3 regions of the Bradyrhizobium sp. USDA 4472 genome follow, and region 1 is predicted to be linked to each of the others. Evidence: predicted binding sites of a transcription regulator. Region 1 holds the regulator's gene; each other region holds the start of a gene.

Region 1 (6,981 bases):
GCCCATATGCTGAGCTCGGTTTCCGAACCTGGCCTCGAAAAGACCGCCGAAGCCGCCCCCGATGCGTTGCGCATGTACCAGCTCTATGTTCGCGGCGATGACGCGTTCGTGGCCGATGTCGTCAGCCGCGCCGAGAAGGCCAGATATGCCGCCTTCTGCCTGACCGTCGACACCGCCCATTACAGCCGTCGCGAGCGTGACATCGCCAAGCGCTACGTTCGCGAGAGCCGTCTGCGCGCCACCGGAGGCGACTACCAGAAGGGCCTGGAATGGCGGACCGTGAAAATGGTCAAGGACAAGTTCCGGATACCGTTGATCCTCAAGGGCATCGCCACTGCCGAGGACGCGCAGATCGCGGTCGATCACGGCGTCGAGTGGATCTACGTCTCCAACCATGGCGGCCGTCAGCTCGATCACGGCCGCGGTGCCATGCATGTGCTGCCCGAGATCGTCGAAGCGGTGAAGGGCCGCGCCAAGATCATGGTCGATGGCGGCATCTGCCGCGGCACCGACATCGTCAAGGCGATCGCGGCGGGCGCAGACCTCGTCGGCATCGGCCGGCTGCAATGCTGGGCACTGGCTGCGGCGGGCGAGACCGGCGTGGCGCGGATGCTCGAGCTGCTCGAGGACGAGGTGCTGCGCTGCCTCGGTCTCCTGGGCGCCACCTCCTTCGCCGAGGTCGACAAATCCTGTCTGCACCCGGCCACCGCAACCAACGCGCCGAGCGTGTTCAGCGCATTCCCGCTGTTCGACCACGAACCCTACCGATACTGATGGAAAGGACGCAAGTGACCTCGCTCTCGCCTGGTAGCGCCGATGCGCTTCTGTTCGATCTCGGACGCGTCGTGCTCGACATCGATTTCTCCAAGGCGATCACCTGCTGGGCGCGACATGCCGACTGCGAGCCGGAAGCCATCGTCGCGCGCTATATGCGCGACAGCGAGGCCTACCGGCTGCACGAGGTCGGCAAGATCAGCGACGAGGACTATTTTGCCTCGCTGCGCGCATCGCTCGGCATCGGCATCTCGGATGCGCAGTTCCTCGAAGGATGGAACGCGATCTTCGCCGGCGAGATGCCTGATATTGCGGAGCTGCTGCCGCGTGCGGCGAAGCAGATGCCGGTCTATGCCTTCTCCAACACCAACCGCCCCCATGTGGACTTTTTTTCGAAGGAATATGCCGACCTGCTCGGGCATTTCCGCGAGCTCTACCTGTCCTCGAGCATCGGGCTGCGCAAACCCGATGCGGAGGCCTTCGACCATGTCGTCGCCGCGATGGGGGTGCCCGCGAACCGCATCGTGTTCTTCGATGATCTCGCCGAGAACGTGGAAGGTGCACGGGCGCGCGGCCTGACCGCGGTGCATGTGACCTCGCCGACCGACGTCGGAAATGCCCTGAAGGCGCTGGGGATCTGACTTGGCAACCCGGCTCTGATTCCGGAGGCAATTTCACTGGAACTCGGGAACCAAAACCCTTTGTGCATTTTTGTACAGAGTTCCGGGAACGGAATCCCCGGCTCCGGACTCTATAGTCCGTTGGGAATTCTACATTGGACTTATCATCGTGTTGGGCAAAACCTACCTCACCAAGCAGGCCTCCCTGCTGATGAAATACGCCAGGACCACCTCGAATTCTGAGCTCTCCGCAAAACTGATCAGCAAGGCCGCCGACCTGAAGGCCCAGGCCGATCCAATGCCCGACAAGAATCCCAAAGCGCCTGATGTCAGTCCGAGCGAGCCGCCGGGGACCTGACCGATGCTGGCCACGGCTCTTGTCTTTGCCTTGGCCGTCGTTGTGCCGGTATGCGTCGCTCTCCAGATCATGCCCCGGCTGAACCTCCAGCTTCGTCCCACGGCTCCAGGGGTGGGATAAATCATCTTGTGCGGCTGCTTTGCCTGGACGCTCCCGCTCGGCTAGAACTCTCGCCGCTGATTTGCCCGAATGGGCGTAGCTGGAGTTTTCACCGTGGCCCTCATGCCGGTATCCGATGCGCTTGCTGCCGTGCTCGCGGGAGCGGAGCCGCTGGCTGAGGAAACAGTCGCGCTCGATCGGGCCTTTCATCGCGTGCTTGCGCGCGATGTCGCGGCGCGGCGGACGCAGCCGCCTGAGGCGATGTCGGCGATGGATGGCTATGCCGTGCGTGCGGCCGATGCGGCCGAGGTCGACACACGGCTCACGGTGATCGGCGAAGTCGCAGCCGGCCGGCCGTTTGCTGGAAGGGTCGGCGCCGGCGAAGCCGTGCGGATCTTCACCGGTGGCGTCGTTCCCGATAACGCGGATGCCGTGGTGATCCAGGAGGACACCGTCGCCGACGGCGAGTGCATCACGATCAAGGAAGCCGCCATCACCGGACGACACATCCGCCCGGCCGGCATCGACTTCCGCGAGGGCGACGTGCTCCTGCGCAGCGGCACGCGGCTCACGGAGCGCGACCTCGCACTCGCCGCCGGGATGAACCATCCGCAACTCGCGGTCCGCCGCCGGCCGACGGTCGCAATTCTCGCCACCGGCGATGAGCTGGTGATGCCGGGCTCGACGCCCGGCCACGGCCAGATCGTCTATTCCAATGGCTATGCCCTTCATGCTCTGGCTCGCAGCGAAGGTGCCGACACGATCGATCTCGGGGTCGCGGCCGATACGTTTGCCGCCACCACATCGGGCATCCGTCGCGCGCGCGAGAGCGGCGCCGACATCCTGATCACGACCGGCGGTGCCTCGGTGGGCGACCACGATCTGGTGCAACAGGCACTGAGGGACGAAGGTATCTCGATGGCGTTCTGGAAGATCGCGATGCGACCGGGCAAGCCCATGATGAACGGGCAACTCGGATCGATGCGCGTGATCGGCCTGCCCGGCAATCCCGTATCATCCTACGTTTGCGCTTTCCTGTTTCTGGTCCCGCTGATTCGCGCGCTGTCGGGGCGTTCGGTGGTTCATCATCGCCGCGAGCGCGCCGTGCTCGGCCGCGATGTCGGCGCCAACGATCAGCGCGAAGATTATCTGCGCGCGCGGCTGGCAGAGCGTGACGACGGCACGCTGGTCGCCGTTCCCGTCGATCATCAGGACTCCTCGTTGCTTTCGAATCTGGCTGCGGCACAGGCACTTCTCGTGCGCGCACCGTTCGCGCCGAAGGCCGAAGCAGGCACCGCTTGCGAGGTGCTGCGGCTGCCCGTCTGACCGCTTCGTTCGCGTGCGTTCCGCGAACTTCGTCGCGTTCACGGCAAATTAAGCAGTTGCGGAACATGTATCGAACATATAGTGTCCGTTCATGATTTGTTTCGAGCATGTAGCGGCTTATGGCTGAATTCAGCGTCTCGGAATTGAACGACATCACCAGGGGGATTTTGGTCGAGATGTTAACGCGCAAACAATACGAGCTCCTGCGGTTCATCAGCGAGCGGCTGAAGGAAAGCGGCGTACCACCCTCCTTCGACGAGATGAAGGACGCGCTCGATCTGCGCTCGAAATCGGGCATCCACCGCCTGATCACTGCGCTCGAGGAGCGCGGCTTCATCCGCCGTCTGCCCAACCGCGCCCGCGCGATCGAGGTGATCAAGCTGCCCGAGCTCCAGGCCGCCGCCGGCAATCGCCGCGGCTTCACCCCGAGCGTCATCGAGGGCAACCTCGGCAAGGTGCGCATGACGTCGAGCCCGCCGGCGGATGAGGGCGAGCGTCCCGTCGCGGTGCCCGTCATGGGCCGGATCGCGGCCGGTACGCCGATCGAAGCCTTGCAGACCCGCAGCCACACTATCAGCGTTCCGCCCGACATGCTCGGCGCGGGCGAGCACTATGCGCTCGAAGTGCGCGGCGATTCCATGGTGGACGCCGGCATCCTCGACGGCGACATGGCCCTCATCCAGCGCAACGAGAGCTGCGACACTGGCGACATCGTCGTCGCCCTGATCGACGACGAGGAAGCCACCTTGAAGCGCTTCCGTCGCCGCGGCGCCTCGATCGCGCTCGAGCCAGCGAATGCCGCCTATGAGGTCCGCATCCTGCCCCCCAACCGGGTCAAGATCCAGGGCAAGCTGATCGGTCTCTATCGCAAGTACTGAGCGCCACGTTCTCGCGCGATCGGTGACTGCGATCAACGATTGGAGCGGACGATTGTCCGCTCCGGCTGGATAGACTTTCTGGTTCTGCACAGATTATCCCGCCACCTCTCCAGCCCTACATCCCCGGCATGCCGCAACGAAGCACACTCGCTTCGATGGGCCTCCAGGGAGACTGAGGAGAGAATGATGAGCAAGATCATCCTGAGCACCGTCACGATGACGCTGATCGCAGCGTCCGGATCGCACGCCTTTGCTGCGCATGCGCAGCATCGCCTCGGCAAGGTGCCGCAGGCGACGAGCGCGCAGATCCGCGATGCCCGCAACGCCATCGAGCAACAGGCGCAGCCCGGCTGGCAATATTCCGGCTGGTCCGCGCCGGCCGGACGCTGAGCGCGAAGCCTCCCAAATGCACGGAGGCAAGCTTTGTTCCCAGCCGTTCGGGAAAGATAATGTGATTGCGGCTCGCGGATCGGAGCCGCAGATTTGCCTACAACCAAGCAGAGCCTTGCAGGCTTCAACTCTGATAGAGGCCGGCGCCTCCAGGACAGAGGCGCGGGTTGCTATCCCCGATGAGGAGCACCCGATGTGTGACTATAGCTTGCATGCCGTCGCGACGCGTCCCGCAGAAGTCGGCGAGACGATCGTCACGACAACGTTCCGCGGCACCTCGACGCGCGGCTTCGCCTCTGAAGCCGACATGTCGGTCGCGGTCTGCCTGCTTCCGGGAACGGAGCTCGCCTTCGCCGACAACGTCCGCTACGACAACAGGTGGATCTGGACCCGCACCATCAATTCCCGCGTAGGCAAGTTCGGCAAGGTTGATCCGCACATTCCCGATCGCCATCACGACGCGATCGAATTCCCCGATGGCAAATACGTGCTGGTGACGCAGCTCGTCGAAGGCCAGCGCGCAACCGTGCTGCAACTGCCCGTGACCCAGCCGCTCGGCGAGCGCGAGCACAAGCCGCAAGTGGCCGCCGACAGTCGCACGACGCCGCCACGCCTGCCGATCGGCTGAAGCGTCGATTCTAGTCCTCGGCCTGAAGGTCGGCCTCCGACGGCGTTGCGTCTTTGGTCCGCGGAGCTGCCGACCGTGGCTTGAGGGTTTGGCCGAAATCTGCATCGCCGGGCGCCACCGGCGACCAGGAGCGGTTTGCGCCCCTCGCTCTCACCGGCTGAACCGCAAAACCGTCACCGCGCTGTGTCAGCGCAAGCGCGCCCTGGCTCGCCAGACGCGGCCGATCGATCACCATTGCAGCGCAATCGGGCGGCGCAGGCCTCGCCGTCACCACCAGCGCTGCGCGGCTGCAATCGTCGGCCAGCGCGTCGATGCGCAGCGCCAGCGCAATCATGCGGCCGTCGGCAAGCGGCGTCACGCAGCCGGCATCGTCGCACGACACGCCGTCGCCGAGCGAAGCGCTGGCGGCATCGCGCGGGTCGGCGTCCGCCGCGAGCCACTCCTTGAGAAGGAAATTGTCCTTCTTCGTCCTGATCAGATGCAGCTGCCCATCCTTGCCGCGCACCGCGACGTTCTGGCCGTCGGCGGCAATGAGAATGTCGGGTTGCCGCACCGACAAGGCCCAGATCGTTGCGACCGCAAGCACGATCGCACCCGACCAGCGCAGCGGCGTGCGCAACAGCCCCATCAGGACAAGCCCCAGGCTCGCCGTCACCAGCGGCGCGGTGCCGAAGGCGCCGACATGGCCGATAGCCCCTGGCAATGCCGCCACCCAGCGGGTGACCACAATCATCCAGTCGATGCCGATCCCCATCAGCCACCAGAACACGCCGTCCAGCCCGAATGGAGCCGCGAGCAGTCCCAACAGCCCGGCCGGCATCACCAGCGCCGAGACGACGGGCATCGCACCGAGATTGGCGAGCACGCCGTAGGGCGTGACGCGGTGAAAATGGAAGGCGGCATAGGGCGTGGTCGCAAGCCCCGCGATCATGGAAGCCATGAACAGCATCGCGATCTCGCGGCCGCCCCACAGCGCAATCCGCGCCGTCGTCGAATGATCGGGCGAGGCAAGCAGGTTCGGCATCCCGATCTGCACCATTGCCACCAGCCCGAGCGTCGCCGCAAACGACATTTGGAAGCTCGGATGCACCAGCGCTTCCGGCGCAACCGCGAGCACGATCAGCGCCGCCACCGCCAGCGTGCGGAACGTGATCGCGCGACGGTCGACGATCACGGCAATCAGCACCACCGCGGTCATGAAGAACGATCGCTGGGTTGCGACCTCCGCGCCCGAGAGCAGCAGATAGAATGCGGAGGCCACCAGCGCCGCGGCCGCCGACCATTTCTTGATTGCGAATCCGGCCGCCAGCCCGGGGATCAGCGCCAACAGCGCGCGGACCGCGAAGAAGACGACTCCAGCGACGACCGCCATGTGATAGCCGGAGATCGACAGCACGTGGCCAAGCCCCGAGACGAACATCGCATCGTTGACGGGCGTGGTGATCGCATCGCGGCGGCCGGTCAAAAGCGCGGTCGCGATTGCGCGGTTGTCGCCGTCGAGCACGGCGCGGATCCGCGCGTCGATCGCATCGCGCAGGCCCTGCATGAGCGCAGCATAGCGCAACTGCAATCCGCCTGACACCGGCGGCGTCACCGTCGTGATCGCCCCCATCGCGAAACCGGACGCGCCGATGCCCTGGAAGAACATGTCGCGCGAGAAATCGTAGCTGCCCGGCCGCAACGGCGACAGCGGCGGCATCAACCGGGCGTTCAACTGCACGAAGCTGCCGACATCGGGCGCCGTCCCCTTGCGCACGGAGAGGCGGACGCGCTCGAGCTTGACGTCGCCGCGCTGCGCCTCCATCGCGGTGACGCGCAGCACGAACCGGTCGGTGCGTTCGCGAATGTCGCGGGTCTCGACGAAGCCCGACAGCGACACGGAATAAAGCGGCTTTGCGAGCACGGCGT
Region 2 (6,981 bases), 5.5 Mb from region 1:
CGGCGGCCCCAGATCGGTGCCGACCTGGTATTCCCTGCCGAAGGCCAGCAGGGTCGCGAGGCTGCCCGGCGGGCTGCGATAGAACAGCAGCGCCACCAGCAACCACATCGCGGCTTGAAGCAGCACGGCAATCCAGACGATCAGCCGCGGCCGGGCGCGAATGAGCTCGATGACCAGGGAGGTAAACCGCATGCAACGCCCGCAAGATGCAGCCAACCCGTCCAGCCGGCCCTATTCGCTCACACCTGTTTTGATAAAGGGCGACACGCGTCGTGGCAACGACCGTCTGGTCTAGAGGCCCGCGGACGCATCGATTTCAACTGTCGTCTGGACCTGCACCTCGATCGCGGTGACATCGAACAGTTCCCGCTCGGGCAAGACTGTCCAGGGCATGTGCTTGGCGCGTGCGGCGGCGACCGGGGCGAAGAAGCTGCGGTGGTGAACGGTCGGTCCGAGGCGGTTCAGCGCGTCGAGATGTTCGGGGACCCCGTAGCCCTTGTGCTGCTCGAAGCCATAGCCGGGGCAATCCTGCGCCAGCGCGCACATTAACCGGTCACGCGTCACCTTGGCGACGATGGAAGCGGCCGCAATCGAAAGTACGATGCCGTCGCCGCCGATCACGGCCTCGCAGTCGCAGGGCGTGTCGAGCCGGTCGCGGCCATCGACGAAGACGTGCTTCGGCGCCTCTGGTAGAGCAACCACCGCGCGCTTCAGCGCCCAGAGCGAGGCACGCAGGATGTTGTCGCGGTCGATGCGCGCGGGCGAAGCCACGGCGACCGAGACTTGCGCGGTGGCGCAGATCTTGTCGAACAGCTTTTCGCGCTCTTCCACAGTCAATCGCTTGGAATCGTCGATGCCACGCGGGATGCGGTCGGGATCGAGAATCACCGCGGCCGCCACCACGGGACCGGCGAGCGGCCCGCGGCCGGCCTCGTCGCAGCCCGCGATCGGCCACACGCCGCGCTTGATCAGCGCGCGCTCGCGGCGGAAGCTGGCTTTGGCAGGCGGCGCCTTGGCCGCCTTTTGCGCAACCGCGTTCTGCGGCGCATCTTTGGCCGGCGTCTTACTGGACTTGTCCCGAATCATGGCCGGGATCGTGCGCAAGCCGGCCCGCCCGCGCAACCGGGAACCCCAGACAATTCCCGTTATTCAGATGAACCGCCCTACTCGGTCAGATGCACGCGCCTGTCGTCGCCGACCTCGATGCCGGGCGCCACGACGACCTCCCAGGGATGGCCATCGGGATCGGCAAAATACCCGGAATAGCCGCCATAATCGGTCTCGTGCGCAGCCTTCAGCAAGACCGCGCCCGTCCGAAGCGCAAAAGCCAGCACGGCATCGACCTCCTCGCGCGAGGCGCAGTTCCAGGCGAGCGTGATGCCGCGGAACGTCGTCGGCCTCGGCTGGTCCGGCAGTCTGGCGTCATCGGCGAGCTGGGCCCACGGAAACAGGCCGAGCACCGGGCCGCCGGTGTCGAAGAACGCCACGGCCTCGCCTGTTACCTTCAGCCGGCGCGAAAAACCGAGTGCGGCGTAGAAGGCGATGCTGGCGCGGATGTCACGCACACCAAGCGTGATCACCGTCAGTCGCGGCACGGGAGCCGGCAGTTCCTTGCTCATCACACACCTCGCTCGTCCCGCTCAGAACAGGCTGAGCTGCTCGCCGTTCAACTTCGGCCGCGCAAAATGATCCGTGGTCAGCTTCGAGCGGCGCTTGTTGAGCCCGAGCCGATCGCAGGCGATCTCGAAGCGGCGGCCGATGGTCCAGGCCATCGGGCCGGTCCCCTTCATGCGCTCGCCCCATTTCGAATCGTAGTCGCGGCCGCCGCGCATGTCGCGGATCAACGTGAAGACGTGGCGATAGCGGTCCGGATAATTCGCCATCAGCCATTCGCGGAAGAGATCGCGCACCTCGAGCGGCAGCCGCAGCAGCACGTAGGAGGCTTCCTTGACGCCGGCATGCGTGGCGGCATCGAGAATGCGCTCGATCTCGGAATCGTTCAGCGCGGGGATCACGGGCGCGACCATCACGGTGGTGGGAATGCCGGCCTCCGAAAGCTGCTTCAGCGCCTGCAGCCGCTTCGGCGGCGTCGAGGCCCTTGGCTCCATGGTGCGCGCCAACTTCGGATCGAGCGAGGTCACCGAGATTGCGACCTTGGCCAGGTTGCGCTTGGCCATGCGGGCGAGAATGTCGATGTCGCGTGTGACCAGCGCAGATTTGGTGACGATGCCGACGGGATGGCCGGTGCGCTCCAGCACTTCGAGAATCCCGCGCATGATTTTGCGCTCGCGCTCGATCGGCTGATACGGATCGGTGTTGGTGCCGATCGCGATCATCCGCGGCTCGTAGCCTGAGGCCGCGAGTTCCTTCTCGAGCAGAACTGGCGCCTCCGGCTTGGCAAACAGCTTTGACTCGAAGTCGAGCCCCGCCGACAGGCCGAGATAGGCATGCGTCGGCCGCGCGAAGCAATAGACGCAGCCGTGCTCGCAACCACGGTAGGGATTGATCGAACGGTCGAAGCCGATGTCGGGAGAATCGTTGCGGGTGATCACCTTGCGCGAGGTGTCCACCGCGACCGTGGTCTTGAACGGCGGCAACTCTTCAAGGCTCTGCCAGCCATCGTCGAAGGCGACGCGGGCCTCGGCCTCGTAGCGGCCGCTGGCGTTGGACTGCGCGCCCCGCCCGCGCCTGCGCACGCGATCGATGGCGAGGCCGAGCTCGGGGAAATCGGAAGGCGCACCCGCCGGCTCGGAGGGCGCCGTGACCGGCGGGTGCTTGAGAGCAGAAGAAGATGCTGGACTCATGCCATCAAGATAGCACGACAAAGGAACAAATCAAGAACAAGAATCCAAAAGACGAAAACAACCCCATGCACAGTAGCGCTGCCCAAAGTTCGGGCGCACGCCGTTGACCTCACGCAACACCGCGTGACCTCGGTCCGGTTTGATGCAGGAGAAGGATCGATCTCGCCGGAACCCGGTTGGTGACGATCCCTGGTAAAGGTCGGCAGGATCATGACATCTCGACGACAACAGGCTGCTGCAAGCAGTGACCTCGATCTCCTTGATCGCTACTGGCGCGCGGCGAACTATCTCTCTGTCGGGCAAATCTACCTTCTGGACAATCCGCTGCTGCGCGAGCCGCTCCGGCCCGAGCACATCAAGCCGCGCCTGCTCGGCCATTGGGGCACGACGCCGGGGCTGAACTTCATCTACGCCCATCTCAACCGCGTCATCCGCGCGCTGGACGTCGACATGATCTATGTCTGCGGTCCCGGCCATGGCGGCCCGGGAATGGTCGCCAACGCGTATCTCGAAGGCAGCTACAGCGAGATCTATCCTGATATCGGGCGCGATGCGGACGGATTGCGGAAACTTTTCAGGCAGTTCTCCTTCCCCGGCGGCATTCCGAGCCACGCAGCACCGGAAACGCCAGGCTCGATCCACGAAGGCGGCGAGCTCGGCTACGCGCTGGTGCACGCGTATGGCGCGGCGTTCGACAATCCTGATCTGATCGTGGCCTGCGTCGTCGGCGACGGCGAGGCCGAGACCGGCCCGCTCGCCGCGTCCTGGCATTCGAACAAGTTCCTCAATCCAGCGCATGACGGCGCGGTCCTGCCGATCCTCCACCTCAATGGCTACAAGATCGCCAATCCGACCGTGCTCGGCCGGATGCCCGACAGCGAGATCCGTGAACTCTTCCGTGGGCTCGGCCATGAACCGCTGCTCGTCAAGGGCCACGATCCCAAGCTGATGCACCGCGCCATGGCAGATGCGCTCGACCTTGCGCTCGCCAGCATCCGCTCGATCCAGCAGCACGCCCGAGACGGCCGCAACACGATCGAGCTGCCGCGCTGGCCGATGATCGTGCTGCGGAGCCCGAAGGGCTGGACCGGCCCGAAGGAGGTCGACGGCAAGAAAGTCGAAGGCTTCTGGCGCGCCCATCAGGTGCCCGTGGCGAACTGCCGCGAAAATCCAGCGCATCTGAAGATTCTCGACGACTGGATGCGCAGCTACGAGCCGGAAAAGCTGTTCGACGAGAGCGGCGCGCTCGTTGCCGAGCTTCAGGCGCTCGCACCCGAAGGCAACAGGCGCATGGGCGCCAATCCGCACGCCAATGGCGGGCTCCTCAAGAAGGAGCTGAAGCTGCCGAACTTCCGAGAGTTTGCAGTCGAGGTGCCGGAGCCCGGCGGAGTCACGGCGGAAGCGACGCGCGAACTCGGCAAATTTTTGCGCGACGTCGTTCGTCTCAACGCGGACGAGCGCAACTTCCGCATCATGGGCCCGGACGAGACCGCCTCAAACCGGCTCGATGCCGTGTTCGACGCGACCGAACGCGTCTGGATGGAGCCGACCGTGCCTTACGACGTCCATCTCGCGCAAGACGGCCGCGTCATGGAGGTGTTGAGCGAGCATCTCTGCCAAGGCTGGCTCGAGGGCTATCTCCTCACCGGCCGGCACGGCTTCTTCTCCTGCTACGAGGCCTTCATCCACATCGTGGATTCCATGTTCAATCAGCACGCCAAATGGCTGAAGGTGACGCGGCACCTGCCCTGGCGGCGGCCGATCGCCTCGCTGAATTATCTCCTGACCTCCCATGTCTGGCGCCAGGACCATAACGGCTTCAGCCACCAGGACCCTGGCTTTGTCGACCTCGTCGCCAACAAGAAAGCCGACATCGTCCGCATCTACCTCCCGCCTGACGCCAACACGCTGCTGTGGATCGCCGATCATTGCCTGCGCACCTATGACCGCATCAACGTCATCGTCGCCGGCAAGCAGCCGGCGCCGCAATGGCTCCCGATGCAGGAGGCCGCAACGCATTGCGATGCCGGCATCGGCATCTGGACCTGGGCCGGCACCGAGGACGCCAAGGGCGAGCCCGACGTGGTGATGGCCTGCGCCGGCGATGTCCCCACGCTGGAGACGCTCGCGGCGGTCGAGCTGCTGCGCAAGGCGCTGCCGGATCTCAGGATCCGCGTCGTCAACGTCGTCGACCTCATGACGCTGCAACCGAATGAGCAGCATCCGCATGGCCTGAGCGATCGCGACTTCGACAGCCTGTTCACGAAGGACAAGCCGGTCATCTTCGCCTATCACGGCTATCCCTACCTCATCCACCGTCTCACCTACAGCCGCACCAACCATGCCGGCATGCATGTGCGCGGCTTCGCCGAGGAAGGCACCACGACGACGCCGTTCGACATGGTCGTGCTCAACGGACTCGACCGTTACCACCTCGCGATCGAGGCGATCGAGCGCGTGCCTGATCTGGCCACCAAGGCCGCGCATGTGAAGCAGCAATTTCGCGACAAACTGATCGAGCATTCGCGCTACGTGCGCATGCACGGCGAGGATATGCCGGAGATTCAGGAATGGATCTGGCAGAACAGCTCCGGCGGCACCACACCGGCCGAAGCCGGCGATTGAGCGCCATGTCCGATCTGGTCCTCGTCCTCAACGCAGGCTCGTCGAGCATCAAGTTCGGCCTGTTCGAGATCGTGCGATGCGAGCCCTCACTGCTTTGCAAGGGCCTGCTCGATGAGCATGAAACCAGGCCGCGACTGGTGGCGAAGAGCCCAACGGGCGAGACGCTGTTCGAGAAGCAACGCACGGCATCGGATGATGACGGCGGCCGTCTGTTCGCTGATGTGCTCGCCTTCATCGAGGACCGTTTCGGCGAAGCTTCCTTGCGGGCCTTAGGTCACCGCATCGTCCATGGTGGTCCGGACTATTCGGGTCCTGTGACCCTGACCGACCAGGTCTATGCCCGGCTGGACGCGCTCACGCCGCTTGCGCCGCTACATCAGCCGCGTTGCCTTGCACCGGTCCGTGCCATCAGGGCGATCCGCCCCTCCCTGATGCAGATCGCCTGCTTCGACACCGCCTTCCATCACGGCCTGACGCCGCCCGCGAGCCGCTTCGCGATTCCGAAGCGCTATGAGGCGCGCGGGCTGCGACGCTACGGCTTTCATGGGCTCTCCTTCGAATATGTCGCGGGCAGGCTCGCGGACATCGCGCCGGAGCTTGCCGCCGAGCGCATCGTGATTGCCCATCTCGGCAATGGCGCGAGTCTCTGCGCACTTCGCGATGGCTGCAGCCTCGACACCACGATGGGATTGACGCCGCTCGACGGCCTGGTGATGGGCACCCGCTGCGGCACGATCGATCCCGGCGTGCTGCTCTATCTGCTGCAGCACGAAAGGATGTCAGCCGAGGATTTGCAGCACCTGCTCTACCACGAGTCAGGCCTGCTCGGCGTCTCCGGTCTCTCCGCGGACATGCGCACGCTGCTCGCAAGCAGCGAGTCCGGAGCACGAGAAGCCGTCGATCTCTTCACCTTCCGTGCGGCGCAGGAGATCGCGGTGATGGCGAACACGCTCGGCGGACTGGACGGTCTCGTCTTCACCGGCGGCATCGGCGAGCACGCGAAGGAGATCCGCAGCGCGATCGGCGAACGGCTTGGGTGGCTCGGGCTGCGCATCGATGATGCGGCGAATGATCAGGGGCGCGAACGCATCAGCGACGAATACAGCGCGGTCGACGTGTTCGTGATCCCGACCAACGAAGAGCTGGCAATCGCGCGGCATTGCGTTGCAGTGCTGCGGTCGACGGACGCTGCAAGCACATTCGTGAGATGATACGATGGGCAGCCGCAGAGTTCGGCTCTGCCCGGCGGGGAGAGCGGGTTGCGCAGCAATGCGAGTGATGGGACGCGCAATTCAGCGACTCCGTAACCCCTCACCCGGATCGCATCTTACGATGCGATCCGACCTCTCCCTGCGGAAGAGGTGAACCGCGTCCTCGGCTTGCAGCGCCACCAAACTCGCCTCGCTCAGTGAATCCCTTCAAAAATCTGGAAACACCCGATCGCCACCTCGATCACGATCAGCACGACCACTGCAATCTCGAGCCGCAGCGAGCGCTGGGTGTCGATGATATCGGTCAGCGCATCGGCCGTCTCCGCGATGACGGTGATCTT
Region 3 (6,981 bases), 5.6 Mb from region 1:
CCGTCGATCCCAACGGCCGCGTCGTGCGGGTGAGCGGCGTCACGGTCGACATCACCGAACGCAAGCGCGCCGAGGAGCGACAGAACCTGCTGGCGCGCGAGGTCGATCATCGCGCCAAGAACGCACTCGCGCTCGCACAGTCGATCGTGCGCCTGACCCGCGCCGACGAGGTCAAGGCTTATGTCAACGCGGTCGAGGGCCGCATCAACGCGCTCGCGCGCGTGCACACCATCCTGTCGCTGTCGAGCTGGCGGGGCGCCGAGCTATCGAGGCTGATCGAGGAGGAGCTTGCACCCTACTCGGTGGGCGGACAGATCAAGTTTGCGGGCCCGGAGGTGCAATTGCTGCCGGCGACGGCGCAGACACTGGCGCTGGCGCTGCACGAGCTCTTCACCAATTCGGCGAAGTATGGCGCGCTCTCGACACGGTCGGGACGGCTCACGATCGGCTGGCAGGCCGAGAACGATCTCCTCACCTTGACTTGGGAAGAAACCGGCGGTCCCCGGGTCAGAGCGCCGAAAGCGCGTGGCTTCGGAACGAGAAGCCTGCTGGCCAGTGTGGAATCCCAACTCGGCGGACAGGCGCAATTTGATTGGCGTCCGGAGGGCCTGTTGTGCCGCCTCGACGTTCCGTTGACGCGCAAGAGCGCGGCAACATCGGAAGCGCAGGACAAGTTCGAAGCCAGCGACTCTCTGGAGCTTCAGCGCGCCTCCGGTTAACGCGACGCAGCGAGTTTCAATCGCGGCATCGGCCGCGGCTCGTCGGCGACGCGCCCCTCGAGCCAGGCTTCCGTCTGCGCAAGATCGCGCAAGGCCGTCGCATAACGGCGGGCGGCGCTGCGCTCGGCACCGCGCGGCAGCTTGCGCGCCTTGCGCAGCATGTCGGCCGCCGCGTTACGGTACGCCAACGAGCGATAGAGAAAGACCACTTTACCCATATCAAATGTTCCCGTGTTGACGGTGATCCATCTTCGCAAGGCCCGGATGAACGCCGGATGAAGCGGGTCGTGACAATTCTTTCACGGGGCTGGAACCCGCGATCGCCGCTCGCGTTTGCCTGCCAGTTCGAGCGGCAGAGCCATGCGCGCAAAAAAATCGTCAAGCCTCATCTCTTCCACCGGCATCATCAAGTTGATGACGCACGCGATGATGGGCGCGGCACTCGGTCTTGCATTCACGCTCGCGCTCATCCTGGCCAATCCTGCGGTCGCCGAGTTGCTGAACCAGAGCGGGCGTTCGGCGGCATTCGTTTTTGCCGCGACTCTGGTGACGACGTTTGCGATTGGCGCAGCGCTGACGGGAATTGTATTCATCCTCAGCGAGGACAAGCAATCTTGACACTTTGTTCGGAACTCCTGCGACCGAAAGCGGTTGGCTGCCTGCGTCAATTCAACTCAGGGAGTTCCTTCACATGAAGACGATCAAGCTCGCTCTTGCCGTGATGCTGGCAACCGGCCTCGCCGCCGCGCCGTTCGCCGCGCAGGCCAAGTCGCACAAGAAGCACCATTCCTCCATGTCGCAGACCACGACGGGAGCGAACATGAAGAAGAACGTTGCTCCCGACGCGTCGGGCCAGGGTGGCGCCGGCCCCGGCAGCGACCAGGGCGGCAGCATGACCAAGCCCCAGAACGGTACGAGCAAGTAAGCGCCGCAATAGGAGCCCCGCGGTGACGCGGGGCTTTCCGGCCGGACGTCCCTTAACGCCACATCGTCGGCGTGCGGGTCAGTGCGCGGCGGCCGACCTGTTTCAAATCCTCGAGAGAGCAATCATCCTCGCGCGCGGCTGCACGCAAGCTCGCGGCGACGCGCTCGCGCAACGTCGTATCCCCCGGGGGAATGTCCGCGCAGACTTCATCGAGCACCGCCTGCAGCGCGGCGGTCATGTCGGCATGCGGCATGGACGAGCTCCAGCATGTCGCGTTGCGCGACTGCTTTAGCTGCGTCGGATGTCAGTGATGTTAAGGCAGCCGCCGGCGGAGGCTGTCTTCACGAGGTGGTCAAGCCGGGCCCGCTTGCGCATGATCAGGATCTGGGCCGCAGCATCGTCGAGGCCCTCGCGCTGCAACTGCCGGATCGCGGAGCCCAATTCGAGGATCTCGGCGCGCAGTTTCAGAATCCGGTAGGTGTCCGGGTCTTCCTCCACCACAAGCCTCCATCCAGCACATGCATCGTCTGCTTCAGCGCGGCGCAGCCACGCTTGCCGCCTTGCTCTCGCTCTTCGGCGGACGAAGGCGCACCCGGTCACGGCTGTCGGGCAACACCTCGCCGCCGCCTGCGGCTTTCCATTCGGCGATCAGCAGAGTGATTTTCCGGCGCAGATCCATCTGCGCCTGAACCCGCTCGGTGCAGTCTCGATCGCGATTGACGAGATCGCGCACGGTCGCCTCGATATCGGCCATCTCAAGCCTCAAGGCCCTGATTTTGCGTCGAATTTCATTAATCCGGTTGTCCATGGCTTGTTAGAACAAAATAAGAACATATAGTCAAGCCACGAATTCGAGATGGAGAGCGGACATGCAGGTTCACGGTAAATATGAGGCCAAGGCTTTTCTCATGGATCAGATGACCCGGGCCCAGGGGCTGCGGCTGAAACGGCTCAGCGAAGAGGCCTATCAGCCAGCCCAGTACGATCGCGCTCTGTCCTTTGCCGAAGCCGCGCGCCGCATCCAGGTGCTGGAGGCGGAAATCGAGCTCGCGAACTCCTTCTGAAGCGCGACCCGCGCCGTTGGAACGTTGCGTCAGCAATACGGTTCTTTCCTTGGGCCAAGGGAGAGAGTTGATGGCACGCAAGGCAAAGAAGCGCCGCTACTCACGCAGTGCCGGCAGCGACGTCGAGCGCGAAATGCGCCGTTACAAGAAGGGGACCGCCAAGAGCGGACCGGGCGGTCGCGGCGGACGCGTGAAGAGCCGCAAGCAGGCGATCGCAATCGGTTTGTCCGAAGCGCGCGCGAAGGGCAAGAAGGTCCCGAAGAAGGCGTCGAAGCGGAAGACGTCCAAGAAGAAGACGTCCAAGAAGGCGACCAAGAGAAAGACGACCAGGAAGAGCTCGAAGCGCAAATCCAGCAAGCGATGACGCGGCGTCAGATCATGCTGCCAGGCATGAAGCAGCGGATCGAAACACCGAACACAGTCTTGACCGGCCAGACCATGGTGCGGCCGGCGCGGTTCGGCTCGGTGATCACGGCTTCATCGGGGACCTCCACCCACTCCCCGTCGAGACGGACTCGATAGTGCCCATTGTGGGACTCCCAATCGGGGTCGGCCACGGCGACGCCGTCGGCATCGGAGCAGCACGGACCAAGATGGCTGCGCAGGCTGTCGAACCAGGGCTTGAGCGGCGAGTCGGTGAAGCGGCCGTCATCGCGCCCCGAGGCGCTTCCGGTCCACAGCACAAGCGGCGCTACGAGCAGCGCAAGCTTCAGCGAGAGCTTCAATCGATCCATGTCGGCACCGATCAAATGCGAACCGCCGGTCGGTTCCACAAAACAGCCGGCCGTGACGTTTCACTCTTGCAATTCACCTCGGCGGCTTCATTGCAGCCGAAGCACAACACACTATTCCGAAGTCTGACTTGCGAACGCGGCTTTTTCGGGCGAACCGGTCACCATTGCTGCCGTTAACGAGAATGTTATCGGTGCCCTGTGGGTATCTCGCGCGCGCGCACGAAAAAGGCGGCCCACAGGCCGCCTTTTGACTTTGCCGTCGAGCGCGCGGCTATGCGAGCGGCACCGCGACGAAGCGGGTCGCCTCCGCGTTCTTCACCTGCAACAGCACGCTGTGCTTGCCCGACGATTTGGCCTGGGCCAGTTCGGAGCGAACGTCGCCGACATTGGCGACCGCCTTGCCGCCGACATTGAGAATGACGTCGCCGGTCTGGATGCCATGCTGTGCCGCCGGTCCCTGCGGGTCGACTTCGGTGACCACGACGCCCTTCTGGCCTGCACCCTGAACCTCGCCGGCCGGCGCCAGGCTGAGGCCGAGGCGCGGCGTGCCGGGGGCCTGCTGCGTTTTGCCCTCGTCGGCTTTGGCCTGTTGTTCATTCGGCAGCTCGCCGAGCGCAAGTGTCACCGTCTTGCTGTCGCCCTTGTGGAGGACGTCGAGCTTCACCGATGTGCCCGGCGCCAACCCGGCGATGGTGCGGGCGAGATCGCGCGAGTCCTTGATCGCCGTGCCGTTGACGGCGGTGATGACGTCGCCCGCCTCGATGCCGGCCTTCGCCGCCGGGCTGCCATCCTGCGGGTTGTCGACGATCGCACCGCGCGCCGCCTTGAGGCCGAGGCTGTCGGCGATCTCCGCGGTCACCGGCTGCACCTGCACGCCGAGCCAGCCGCGGGTCACCGCACCCTTGTCCTTCAGCTGGGCGACGACGAGCTTTGCAGTCGCGGACGGAATATCGAAACCGATGCCGACCGAGCCGCCCGACGGCGAATAGATCGCAGTGTTCACGCCGATCACATTGCCGTTCATGTCGAAGGCCGGACCGCCGGAATTGCCCTTGTTGATCGGCGCATCGATCTGGATGAAGTCGTCGTAAGGACCGTTGCCGATATCGCGGCCACTGGCCGAGACGATGCCGGCCGTCACGGTGCCGCCGAGGCCGAAGGGATTGCCGACAGCGACCACCCAGTCGCCGATCCGCGGCTTCTGATCGGAGAATTTCACGAACGGGAAGTTCGTCTTGCCCTCCACCTTGATCAACGCGAGATCGGTCTTCGGGTCGGTGCCGACCACCTTCGCGGTGTAAATCGTGCCGTCGTCCGTCGTCACCTGCACCGACTCGGCGTGGTCGACGACATGGTTATTGGTCACGGCATAACCGTCTGCGGAGATGAAGAACCCGGAGCCCTCGCCCGTGATCACCTGGTGATGCTGGCGCGGCATGCCATTCATCCCGCCCGGGAAGCGGAAGCCGAACTGCTCGAACGGAGAATCCTCGTCCTGATCCATCCGGTTCTGTTGCAGCATCGCGCTCTTGTCGTTGTCGCGGTCGATCTTCACCCGCACGGAGATGACGGCCGGCTTGACCTTGCTGACGAGGTCGGCGAAGCCCGGCGGCGTCGCTGCGCTGTCAGCTGCCTGCGCCGGCGAAATCAGGGAAGTCACGCCGAACGGCGTTGACGCGGGAGAAGCAACCAGCACGGCCACGCCAAGCGCGGCCACGGTGCCGAGCAGCGCAATCCGGCGCGGCTTCAGAATCCTACGGGTCCTGGTGGTGTCGGAATTCTCGCGATGGGTCATGTCGAAATCTCCATGTTGGGTAAGTCGCCTTGCACCCAACATGGAGATCGTCACCTTACGACGTCCCGTCCACGCGATTAATTCTTGGCAAAGGTCGTGCGGCGGGCCGCCGCAGGGGAATTCTTCCGAGCAATGACGAAAGCCCCCTCAGGCCGCAGCTGGATGTTCCCATGCCGCGTCTCCGGTGGCGTCCTCTTCCGGTTGCGCATTGCAAGCGTCGAAATGCGCCTTCAATGCGATCTCGGCGAGATGTTCGAAATGTTCGGCCTGACCGAGCAGCTGCCAGTTCTGGAGCGGCCGATAGGCCGCCTGCTGGCGACAGAGGGACGCCAGCGCGCGGTAGCGACGTACGTTCTCCATGAGACCCTCCCTCGCAATTGCAGGTCTTATTACCCTGATTTGCGTCACGCCGATGGCGGTTGTGCAAAACATTTTTGCGCGCCCGCGCTTAACCTGCGTTAACTTTTAGGAAATGCGCAGAGGCGCGTTGGTTCCTATCGGGCCACGCGATCGGAACTCACAAGGTGTTTAGGCGTAACGGCGACGTTCGACGTCGATGCCGATCAAATCGAAATAATGTTCCATCGGTTCGGGGCGGCCGATGAGATAGCCCTGCATCTCCTCACAAGTCTCACCTGCCAGGAAGGCGCGCTGCGACTCCGTCTCCACCCCTTCCGCAACGACCGGAATGTGCAGGGCGTGTGCAAGGCTCAGGATCGCACGGACGATCTCCGCCGACTGCGGCGTCGCCCCGAGGTTCAGGATGAAGCTGCGATCGATCTTGATCTTGTCGAACGGGAACGACTGCAAATAAGACAACGATGAATACCCTGTGCCGAAATCGTCCATCGCGATGCGGATGCCGAGCGCCTTCAGCCGCCGCAGCAGGTTGACGGCGCGGCCGAAATCGCCGATCAGCACGCCCTCGGTGATCTCGACTTCGAGCCGTGTCGGCGCGAGCCCCGTCTCCAGCAGGATTTGATGGATAGATCGTTCGAGATCGCCAGCCTGGAACTGGACCGGCGACAGATTGACGCCGACCTGCAACGGCCGCGGCCAGGAAGCTGCCTCCCGGCACGCCTCGCGCAAGACCCATTCGCCAATCTGGATGATCAGCCCGTTCTCCTCGGCAAGCGGAATGAACTGGTCCGGCGGCACGAAACCGCGCGTCGGATGCTTCCAGCGCAGCAGCACCTCGAATCCGATGATCTCGCCGTCCATCCGCGCCTGTGGCTGGAAGTAGATCAGGAGTTCGTTCTGCTCCATCGCCTGACGCAGATCGTGCTGCAGCAGCCGGCGGTCGCGCAGTTCCCGGTCCATCTCGGTTTCAAAGAAGCAGACCCTGCCCCGCCCCTCGCGCTTGGCGCGATACAGCGCCGAATCGGCGTTCGCCAGCAGCGTCGCGGCATCGGGGCCGTCATCGGGATAAACTGCGATGCCGACGCTGAGGCCGACATGGGGCAGATAGTCGTCGACCTCGAGTTCCTTGCCGATTGCCTCGACCAGGCGCTCGGCCAGCGACAGCACGTCTTCGCGCCTGGCGTCGTCGGGCATCAGGATCATGAACTCATCGCCGCCGATGCGGGCGACGAAGGCGCCGTCGGCTTCCGCGGCAAGACGCTCGGCGGTTGCCCGCATCATCATATCGCCGACGGGATGGCCGAACACATCGTTGACGTCCTTGAAGCGGTCGAGATCGAGGCTCAGCACCGCAAAGCTGGTCGACGCCTTCTGCGCGCGTTCC

Evidence for each region. Region 1 encodes LexA, which represses DNA repair genes until DNA is damaged. Its sites were predicted from a motif close to TGTTCNNNNTGTGTTCNG; they were not measured.
Region 2: ACVWZ4_RS02725 (PA0069 family radical SAM protein) is a predicted target of LexA. The motif match lies at 2,826-2,843, and genes of this name have one in related genera.
Region 3: ACVWZ4_RS02150 (DUF3072 domain-containing protein) is a predicted target of LexA. The motif match lies at 2,460-2,477, and genes of this name have one in related genera.

The regions. Positions count from the first base shown of each region.
Region 1 covers NZ_JBSSAM010000001.1:6,067,188-6,074,168, reverse strand. Annotated here, with positions in the region: gene ACVWZ4_RS28545 (alpha-hydroxy acid oxidase) at 1-774, shown strand, start outside; gene ACVWZ4_RS28540 (HAD family hydrolase) at 774-1,415, shown strand; gene ACVWZ4_RS28535 (hypothetical protein) at 1,564-1,752, shown strand; gene ACVWZ4_RS28530 (molybdopterin molybdotransferase MoeA) at 1,966-3,177, shown strand; gene lexA (transcriptional repressor LexA) at 3,354-4,055, shown strand; gene ACVWZ4_RS28520 (hypothetical protein) at 4,242-4,445, shown strand; gene ACVWZ4_RS28515 (hypothetical protein) at 4,639-5,073, shown strand; gene ACVWZ4_RS28510 (ComEC/Rec2 family competence protein) at 5,084-6,981, opposite strand, start outside.
Region 2 covers NZ_JBSSAM010000001.1:569,224-576,204, forward strand. Annotated here, with positions in the region: gene ACVWZ4_RS02710 (glycosyltransferase family 39 protein) at 1-192, opposite strand, end outside; gene ACVWZ4_RS02715 (ribonuclease HII) at 292-1,086, opposite strand; gene ACVWZ4_RS02720 (VOC family protein) at 1,164-1,619, opposite strand; gene ACVWZ4_RS02725 (PA0069 family radical SAM protein) at 1,641-2,804, opposite strand; gene ACVWZ4_RS02730 (phosphoketolase family protein) at 3,015-5,429, shown strand; gene ACVWZ4_RS02735 (acetate/propionate family kinase) at 5,435-6,640, shown strand; gene ACVWZ4_RS02740 (RMD1 family protein) at 6,835-6,981, opposite strand, start outside.
Region 3 covers NZ_JBSSAM010000001.1:454,707-461,687, forward strand. Annotated here, with positions in the region: gene ACVWZ4_RS02115 (HWE histidine kinase domain-containing protein) at 1-719, shown strand, start outside; gene ACVWZ4_RS02120 (hypothetical protein) at 716-937, opposite strand; gene ACVWZ4_RS02125 (hypothetical protein) at 1,080-1,337, shown strand; gene ACVWZ4_RS02130 (hypothetical protein) at 1,411-1,644, shown strand; gene ACVWZ4_RS02135 (hypothetical protein) at 1,697-1,897, opposite strand; gene ACVWZ4_RS02140 (hypothetical protein) at 1,933-2,142, opposite strand; gene ACVWZ4_RS02145 (hypothetical protein) at 2,177-2,398, opposite strand; gene ACVWZ4_RS02150 (DUF3072 domain-containing protein) at 2,514-2,708, shown strand; gene ACVWZ4_RS02155 (DUF6496 domain-containing protein) at 2,779-3,072, shown strand; gene ACVWZ4_RS02160 (hypothetical protein) at 3,080-3,442, opposite strand; gene ACVWZ4_RS02165 (Do family serine endopeptidase) at 3,714-5,237, opposite strand; gene ACVWZ4_RS02170 (hypothetical protein) at 5,385-5,597, opposite strand; gene ACVWZ4_RS02175 (putative bifunctional diguanylate cyclase/phosphodiesterase) at 5,766-6,981, opposite strand, start outside.